Regions from separate parts of the Lactobacillus sp. W8172 genome, predicted to be linked through region 3. Evidence: predicted binding sites of a transcription regulator. Region 3 holds the regulator's gene; each other region holds the start of a gene.
What was found. The regulator HrcA, encoded in region 3, represses chaperone genes, less so after heat shock. The targets are predictions, from matches to a motif close to TTAGCACTCNNNNNNNNNGAGTGCTAA.
Positions count from the first base shown of each region.

Region 1: clpP (ATP-dependent Clp endopeptidase proteolytic subunit ClpP) is a predicted target of HrcA. The motif match lies at 2,059-2,085, and genes of this name have one in related genera.
Region 2: groES (co-chaperone GroES) is a predicted target of HrcA. The motif match lies at 1,428-1,454, and genes of this name have one in related genera.

Region 1 is NZ_JACFPG010000001.1:565,654-568,941, reverse strand. Features, by position in the region: gene yvcK (gluconeogenesis factor YvcK family protein) at 1-448, shown strand, start outside; gene whiA (DNA-binding protein WhiA) at 452-1,387, shown strand; gene clpP (ATP-dependent Clp endopeptidase proteolytic subunit ClpP) at 1,442-2,026, opposite strand; gene H3R21_RS02595 (SH3-like domain-containing protein) at 2,199-3,288, shown strand, end outside.
Region 2 is NZ_JACFPG010000005.1:57,371-60,658, forward strand. Features, by position in the region: gene H3R21_RS06945 (ABC-F family ATP-binding cassette domain-containing protein) at 1-376, opposite strand, end outside; gene H3R21_RS06950 (redox-sensing transcriptional repressor Rex) at 677-1,321, shown strand; gene groES (co-chaperone GroES) at 1,500-1,784, shown strand; gene groL (chaperonin GroEL) at 1,802-3,288, shown strand, end outside.
Region 3 is NZ_JACFPG010000001.1:202,224-205,511, reverse strand. Features, by position in the region: gene dnaK (molecular chaperone DnaK) at 1-136, opposite strand, end outside; gene grpE (nucleotide exchange factor GrpE) at 155-736, opposite strand; gene hrcA (heat-inducible transcriptional repressor HrcA) at 749-1,798, opposite strand; gene ribF (riboflavin biosynthesis protein RibF) at 1,935-2,867, opposite strand; gene truB (tRNA pseudouridine(55) synthase TruB) at 2,888-3,288, opposite strand, start outside.

The sequences.
Region 1 (3,288 bases), 360 kb from region 3:
TGATGCAGTTGTTTTGGGTCCAGGAAGCTTATTCACTTCAATTCTTCCTAATTTGATGATACCTAACCTCGGTGAAGCTGTTAGAAAAACAAAAGCCGAAGTTATTTATATTTGTAATATCATGACCCAACTTGGCGAGACCGATCACTTTTCCGACTGTGATCATGTTGATGTTATCAATAAGCATCTTGGTGGTCATTATGTGAACACAACTTTGGTTAATGGTGCCAAAATTGACATGTCAAAATTTAATCCTAAGGATTATGATGCCTACATTGAGCCCGTTAAAAATGACTATGTTGGCTTGCGAAAGCAAGGGTGCCGGGTAATCACAGATGACTTTATTGACCAGCGAAGCGGTCTTGTTTTCCATGATGGTGAAAAAGTGGCAAACGAGATTATTAATCGTGCGTTTACGGCAATGTCGACCAGAAAGACTACGGAGTAACTAATGGCAAGTTATGCAAGTGAGGTAAAGAAGGAACTAACCTCCTTATCAATTCATCCTGAGCACGCAAAGGCTGAATTAGCTGCTTTTTTGCGGATGAACGGTGTTTTAAACTATCATGATCGTATGTTTAGTCTTGATATCACAACTGAAAACCCAGCAATTGCACGACGAATTTTTTCTTTAATAAAAACTGCGTATCGTGTAGAACCGTTACTAATCGTTTCGCGTAAAATGAAGCTGAAGAAGAATAACCAGTATCTGGTACGCCTGCAAAATCATGTTAAAGAAATTTTGACCAATTTGGAGATTTTAGCGCCTGATTCAGGTTTAATCACGCGTATACCAAAAAGAATAATTGATTCGCGCGAAGGTGCAATGTCGTATCTGCGTGGTGCTTTTTTAGCAAGTGGGAGTGTCAATAATCCGGAAACGAGCAGATATCATTTGGAAATATATTCTGCTTATGAAGATCACAACAATGATTTATTGGAACTAATGAATCATTATTTTAACCTTAACGCCAAAACAATCAGTAGAAGGAGAGGTTACATAGTCTATCTCAAAGAAGCAGAAAAAATTGGTGATTTTCTTCATGTTGTTGGTGCGGTCAACGCAATGTTATCCTTTGAAGACTTAAGGATTATGCGTGATATGCGCAATTCGGTTAATCGTTTAGTTAATTGTGATACGGCAAATTTGAAAAAGACTGCCAATGCAGCTGCTAAACAAGTTGAGGATATTGAACTAATAGAACGTAAAATCGGGCTTGAAAATATTCCAGAAAAGCTGCAGGGAATCGCAAGATTACGGCTGGCCAATCCAGAGCTGTCATTAAAAGAAATTGCTCTGCAAGTTCCAGATGGACCTATTTCAAAGTCAGGTGCAAATCATCGTTTTGCTAAACTCCATGAAATGGCACAGAAATTAGAAGACTAAAAAATCTCCGAGCTATTTTAGCTTGGAGATTTTTTTAGTCTAATTATTATTTAACTACTTCTTTTGGTTGACCATAATTTCATCAATTAAGCCATAATCCTTTGCTTCTTCAGCAGTTAAGTAGTTATCACGTTCAGTATCTTTTTGAATCTTTTCAAGTGGTTGACCAGTAGTTTCGTGAAGAATCTTGTTGATCTTTTCACGACTCTTTAAAATTTCATTAGCCGCAATTTGAATATCAGTTTGTTGACCTTGAGCACCACCTAAAGGTTGGTGAATCAAAACAGTAGAGTTAGGTAAAGCAAAGCGTTTACCCTTTGCACCACTGGTTAATAGAATGGAAGCCATTGAAGCAGCCATTCCGATTGCAATAGTTGATACATCTGACTTAATGAAGTTCATTGTATCCATAATTGCTAAGCCAGAAGTAATTACACCACCGGGTGAGTTGATATAAAGGGAGATGTCCTTAGTGTTGTCTTGAGCATCAAGGAATAATAATTGGGCAATAATTGTATTTGCCATGTCATCATTAATTTCTCCACTGAGCATGATAATTCGATCTTTTAGCAAACGAGAATATATGTCATAAGCGCGTTCGCCACGAGCAGTTTGTTCAATAACTGTAGGTACAAGCATCTTTTTACCTCCTAAAATTAAAGTCATTTTTGTTAGCACTCTAATAAGTACAGTGCTAATTAAATCACTTACATTAAAAGCTGTCAATGAAAGTGTATTAATTTTGTATTCTAAGTTACAACATTCTTATTATATAATACGAAGAGTAAACTAAAATATTGGAGGAATAATTTTGAAGCTTTTTAAGAAAATTGCAATTCTTGCGACGACAATGCTTGCTGGACTGGCATTGTCGACTGGCTTTGCAATTACACCGGTTGTAGCTGACTCTAATCAAGCGCAACAACCAGCGCAAGGAGAAACTCAAACCGCTCCTAGCAAGAATGGTAATCAGAGTGAAAATACCAATGAGGAAAATGACAGTGGTGACCCCAATAGTCAACCTGATTCTAGTAGTACCAACTCTGGCACTCAGAATAATAAGCAGCCGCTAGTAAAAAAGAAAACACCTAAACAAGTAATAACAGGCTATGCAATGATGACTAAAGTTGCTGGTAACAAAAACTATAAGGTTTGGGCAAATGTAACAGACGGTAAAGTTAGCAAAAAAGTCGCTGACGGGATTAATTTTCAATATAGCCATATTCAATCAGACCAACTAATTGAAACTAAAAGTGCGCGCTATTGGCGAATTTATGTTAATGGTCGAAAAGTTGGTTATGTAAATGAAAAATTCTTTGCTAGAAACCAAATTGCTGTTCCTAAGACTATTAGCTTAGTTAATAACGAGTTTTATGAATTTTTTACCCGGGATGCAATTTCGTATGCAACTAATTACATGGGTACTGTTATTAGTAATAACAAAGTGAAAGTTTCTCGTGAGACTATCTTTTGTGCAACTCCAAAAACCTATACGGTTAAATATACATATGGCGATGCGACAGCAAGCGTCAAAATAACTGTTAGAAAAAGTACTACTGAAGGAATCGCTGATCCTGATGTAACTAATTCATTCCCTGCTCAGCCTGGTACAAATGAGCACCAAGCATGGAAGACACATTATGGTTCTTCAGTTAATTACATTAGTCCTACAGAATACACACCTGAAACAGAATCACATACTCTAACAAGTGGTAATCTGACTCTGAAGACAAGATTTTATCAACCGGTTCTTCTTAGCGTAAAGGATCCAACCGATGACAATATTAATCGTGTTGGCCATATTCCAGAAGGTGTAACTGTTTCAAACGGCTGGGCTTACACTAGTTTATTGAGCCACACTTATTTAAGTTCTGGACATGTTGTTGGTTATAACTTGAATA
Region 2 (3,288 bases), on a different contig from region 3:
ATTGAAGTTGGTCATACTGTTTTAGCAGCTGCTTATCCTCAGGATGAGCGGCAATTTTTTCCTGCAGAGTTTGAATATTCTGGCTCATTTGAATTAGCGTAGCAAAAACGGTCAACATTTCATCCCAAATGTTGTTTTCTTCGTTTAAACCATTTTCCTGTGCAATATAACCAACGTCGATGTCTTTATTAATCGTGAATTCGCCGTGAGTAGCTTCTTCTTCACCAGTCATAATTTTTAATAGGGTAGTCTTACCAACCCCGTTTGGTCCCACTAAACCAATTCGTGCATTTGAATCAATTGAAAAATTGACGTTCTTAAATAGTGTAGTAGCGCCAAATTGTTTCTCTAAGTTGTGTCCTTGTGCAATTATCATAATTTTTCACCTAAAAACTATTTTAGCATACACTGCAGTGCGATAGTGGACGGATTATTGAAGGGAGGCAAAAACAAAGTTAGTGAAGATTTGGTAATTATCAATTTGTTAAGGGATGTACAAATAAGTTTTCACTAAGTCAAGATTTCTTAGGGAAAAAACTGAAACTAGCACCTTTTTTATTAATTCAAGATTGTGAAAAAACATTTGCAAATGCTATCAATTTATAGGTAAAATAATACTAATTGATGAGCTAATTCACAAATAACTCTTAGGCAAAATAAGTTGGAGGCTTTTAAAATGGAAAAAATCAAAATACCGACTGCGACCGCAAAAAGATTACCGCTATATTATCGCTATTTAATTATTTTAAATGAAGCAGGTAAGGAAAAAGTTTCGTCGACTGAATTATCAGAAGCTGTTCAAGTAGATAGTGCTTCAATTAGACGTGACTTTTCATATTTTGGTGCTTTGGGTAAGCGTGGCTATGGATATGACGTAAAGAGTCTGCTTACATTTTTTAAAAAAATTCTTAATCAAGATACTCTAACTAATGTTGCCTTAGTCGGTGTTGGTAATTTGGGACATGCGCTTCTTAACTATAATTTTAAGCGGAGTAACAATATCCGTATTTCCTGTGCCTTTGATATTGACCCTAAGATTACTGGTAAAATTTTGAGCGGTGTACCCGTTTACGAGATGAGCGAGTTGAAGAAACAATTAAGTGATCAACAAATTACTATTGCCATTTTGACGGTCCCATCTGATTCTGCCCAAAGAACTGCCGATGATATGGTCGAAGCAGGCATTAAGGGCATCATGAACTTTACCCCTATTCGTTTATCTGCTCCAACCGGTGTAAGGATTCAGAATGTAGACTTAGCAACTGAATTACAGACATTGATTTACTTCCTTGACTCAGATAAGGGTAAGGATAACCAGTAATAAGCCCAATAATATCAACGTTTTAAGTGAATTAGCACTTTGGTAAAAAAAGTGCTAATTTTTTCTTGCTTTTTTTAGGAAAAGGGGTTATTATCATATTTGTAAGTTAGCACTTGGGTAATAGGAGTGCTAACCGATAAATAATTAAAAATGAAAATAAACAATAGGAGGGACAAACGTGTTACAACCAATTGGTGATCGCGTGATCGTAAAAGTTAAAGAAGAAGAAGAAAAAACTGTAGGCGGAATCGTCCTTGCTTCAAATGCAAAAGAAAAGCCAACAGAAGGTGAAGTTGTTGCAGTTGGTGAAGGCAGTTATGCTGACAACGGCGACAAGATTCCAATGTCTGTCAATAAGGGCGACGTTGTTCTTTACGACAAGTATTCTGGCACTAACGTTGAATACGAAGGCGAAAAATTTTTAGTCCTTCATGAAAAAGATATTTTAGCAATTGTTAAGTAATCTAAGGAGCGGATATTATGGCAAAAGACATTAAATTTTCAGAAAAAGCAAGACGTTCCCTATTAAAGGGTGTTGATAAATTAGCTGATACTGTTAAAGCAACTATCGGTCCTAAGGGTAGAAATGTTGTTTTGGAACAATCATACGGTAACCCAGAGATTACTAACGATGGTGTAACAATTGCTAAGTCAATTGAATTAAAAGATCACTACGAAAACATGGGTGCTAAGTTAGTAGCTGAAGCAGCACAAAAGACTAACGATATTGCCGGTGATGGTACTACTACTGCAGTTGTTTTAACTCAGGCAATTATCCGTGAAGGAATGAAGAACGTTACTGCTGGTGCTAACCCTGTAGGTGTTCGTCGTGGTATTGAAAAAGCAACTAACGCAGTTGTTGATGAATTACACAAGATTAGCCACACAGTTTCTTCGAAAGATCAAATCGCTCAAGTTGCTTCAGTTTCTTCAGCTTCAAAAGAAGTTGGTGATTTAATTGCTGACGCAATGGAAAAAGTTGGTAATGACGGTGTTATTACCATTGAAGATTCACGTGGTATCGAAACTGAATTATCTGTTGTTGAAGGTATGCAATTTGACCGTGGTTACTTATCACAATATATGGTAACTGACAACGACAAGATGGAAGCTGACTTAGACAATCCTTACGTTTTGATTACTGACAAGAAGATTTCTAACATTCAAGATATCCTACCTTTGTTGCAAGAAATCGTTCAACAAGGTAAATCATTATTGATTATTGCTGATGACGTTTCTGGTGAAGCTCTTCCAACTTTAGTATTGAACAAGATTCGTGGTACTTTCAATGTTGTAGCCGTTAAGGCTCCTGGTTTTGGTGACCGTCGTAAGGAACAATTACAAGATATTGCTGCTCTTACTGGTGGTACAGTAATTACCGAAGACCTTGGTCTTGAATTAAAAGACACTACAATTGCTCAATTAGGTCAAGCACGTCGTATCACTGTAACTAAGGACTCAACTACTATTGTTGATGGTGCTGGTTCAGAAGATGCTATCAAAGAACGTGAAGATTCAATCAGAAAGCAAATTGCTGATACTACTTCAGACTTTGATAAGAAGAAGTTACAAGAACGTCTTGCTAAGTTAACTGGTGGTGTAGCTGTTATTCATGTTGGTGCTGCAACTGAAACTGAATTGAAAGAACGTAGATACCGCATTGAAGACGCATTGAACTCAACTCGTGCTGCTGTTGACGAAGGCTACGTAGCAGGTGGTGGTACTGCTTTAGTTGATGTTGAAGATGCCGTTAAGGACCTTAAGGGTGATAACGCGGATGAACAAACAGGTATCAACATTGTTTTACGTGCTTTAAGTGCTCCAGTTCGCCAAATTGCTGAAAACGCTGGTGAAGACGGTTCAGTTATCTTGAACAAACTTGAAAGTCAAGATCTTGAAGTTGGTTACAACGCTGCTACTGACAAGTGGGAAAACATGGTTGAATCTGGTATTATCGACCCAACTAA
Region 3 (3,288 bases):
CACCATCTTTAAAAGCAACAACAGATGGAGTAGTACGGTTACCTTCTGGGTTAGTAATAATCTTAGGTTCTTTTCCTTCAAGAACTGCAACTGCTGAGTTAGTAGTTCCTAAGTCAATACCGATAACTTTTGACATTAATAATCATCCTTTCAATTATTGAGCAACAACAACCATTGCTGGTCTTAATGTGCGATCTTTATATAAATATCCCTTTTGTAGAACCTGAACGACATGATCTTTTTGATCATCGGATTCAGCTGCAACAGTCTGAACTGCTTGATGTAAGTTCGGATCAAACTGTGCTTTTTCAGCATCAATCTCGCTAATTCCATGATCCTTCATGGCTTTAACAAGCGCATCCAAGGTCATTTGAACACCCTTTTTAAGTTGACGCGACGCCTCATCATCTACCTTAGTTTCCAATGCTCTTTCTAAGTTATCCATTGCTGGTAAAATATCTTTAGCTAAGGATTGTGACTCATACTTAATCAATTGAGCACGTTCATTGTTGTAGCGGTTCTGCATATTCTGCATTTCCGCTTGACTACGAAGGTACTTGTCTTCTAGTTCTTTTTGTTCTTCTTTTATTTTTGCTAATTCTGTTTCAAGCTTTTTTGAAGTCTCAGGTTTCTTACTTTTATCTGTAGTATTAGCCTTTGTATCAGACTTTTTTTCTTCAGCTTTAGTTTGATCTTTGTTTAGATCTTTTTCACTAGCATATTTTTCTTTACTCACGGCTAACCTCCTTTATTTGAATCTACCATAATACTCAAGTAGTTTCTTAGCAAGTTCATTTCTAAAATATTCCAAAAGACCAATTACTTGCGAATATGGCATATTGTTAGGACCAAGTAAAGCAATTACGCCTTTACCATGTGAACCAACACTATATTCCGCAGTGAGCAGGCTATAGTCCTTAAGTAAATCACTTGGCAAATCTGAACCCAAACTAACACGAATTGGATACCTACCACTGTCTGAGTTCATACATTGATCAACCATATCTGAAATCAAATCATTGTGATCAATTAACTCATAAACAGAGCGTAAACTTGAGACATCATCCAAAGAAGTATTATTAAGTAAATTAATCTGACCATCAACATACATTTGCTCACTTGTAGCATCTTTAATGACGTCTTCAACCAACTCAAGTAAGTCACTTGCATGAGAATTAGCAAGCTTCTTACCCAAAGTTCGATTAAGCAAAGATGATGTAACCTCATTTAGCGTTTTACCAATTAACTCATCGTTAATCATTCGAACTGCTTTTTCAATTTCATCACCACTGATGTTACGTGGCAAGTTATAAACTTGGTTGTGAACATCACCATCACTAGTAACTAAAATTGCCATCACTTGTCTATTAATTAAAGAGACAATTCTAAAACCAGTTATTGTGATATCATTATTTTCTGGCCCTTCTGCAAAAGCTGTGTAATTAGTCAAATCAGATAAAATCTTTGCTGCTTCTTGAACAATTTCATTAACTTGATGAAATGGTTGATCAAGTTGACTAACAATTCTCTTGTAAACAGAGGATGGTATCTTAAGTGGCTCAAGCAAGTTGTCTAAATAGTACCGATAACCGTCCATCGACGGAATTCGTCCACTTGAAAGATGTGTTTTTTCAAGAAGACCCTTATCTTCAAGCGCAGCCATTTCATTTCGAATTGTCGCACTTGAGACTTTCATCGGTAACTGATTCATCACTGTTTTTGAGCCAACAGGATCATGCGTCTGAGTAAAATCATTAATAATTGTTTTTAAAATTAATTCTTGACGTTCGGTCAACATAAATATCGCCCTCACTTTTAGCACTCATACTTTTTTGGTGCTAACAATTATTATGATACTAGCTTTTAGCAGAATGTCAAGTTGAGTGCTAATTTTTTCGCAATTAATTTTAACTTGAATTACTGTTTACCTAAAATTAACTTTGCTGAGCAAAATAAGCCTTTATTTCGGTCTCGTCTGCTTCCATTTGTTTCTTCAAATCATCCAAATTAGCAAATTTAATCTCACCACGTGTATACTTGTACCATTTGATAGCCATTTTTTTGCCATAGGCTTCTTCATCAAAGCCAAATAAATTTGATTCAATTAAAACTTTTTTTCCATCGCTGATCGTTACATTATATCCAACACTAGTCATTGAATCATGCCAATGCCCATCAATCTTTGTTTTTGTGGCATAAACACCAATTTTTGGAATAACCTTATTATCTTGCCAAACCAAATTAGCAGTTGGAAAACCTAGTTTATGCCCGTTGCGCAAACCATGACCAATTTTACCAGACATCATATATGGAAAGCCAAGAAGTTCATTAGCTAGTTCTATGTCACCATTAACAATGGCTTTTTTTATTTCAGTAGAACCAATTTTTTGTCCACCATATGACTGCTGTGGCACATTGACGATATCGAATCTGCCTTTAGCAAACTTAGGAAAATTTTCCATATTTGCTACGTCTTTTGGACCATAGGTATAATCAAATCCAGCAACGACTGTATCTGTTTCAAGTTTCACAATAATTTCATCAATAAATTGCTGAGCACTTAACTTACAAAAAGCATCACTAAAATGCATTACCAAAAGATAATCGACATTTAATTTTTCCATTTTGTATGCTTTTTCTTCTAGGCTGTCGATATAGCTAACATCTGCTCCTTGATAAACTGATTTTGGATGAAGGTCAAATGTCATCACTGCAAGAGGAAGCTTTTTCTCAGTTGCTTTTTCTCTGGCAGTTCTAATTAAATGTTGATGACCACGATGTACGCCATCAAAAAAGCCCAAAGCAAGCACAATCTTAGTAGGAAAAATATTCTCCTTAATTGGATAAGTTAAATGGATAATTTGCACAATAAAGCCTTCATTTCATCTTATTGGTTTTGTAATAGCATTAAAAACGGATGATACATATGGTCATCCTTTTCGTATATTGCTTTAATGCTATTATTGTACCTTAACGCAACTTTTTTTGCATTCGTTTTCAAAACTATTGCATTACCATTTTTAACTTTAGGCCATTGTTGATCATTCAAGTTAATATACTCATAATCCTTGAAAAAAGCATCAATTGGTTGAATAAAATCGGTAATTTTTCCAGGTGCATTAATTACTTCATCCAGTTTAACTGCTTGACTTAAGTCAAAACCTGAACTAGCAGTTCTTCTCAATGATTCCATAACTGCAGGAACATTCAATTCAGTTTTAAGATCGTTGACCAGAGACCTGACATAAGTGCCCTTACTACATTCAATCTGAAAGTCAAAACTTTCCT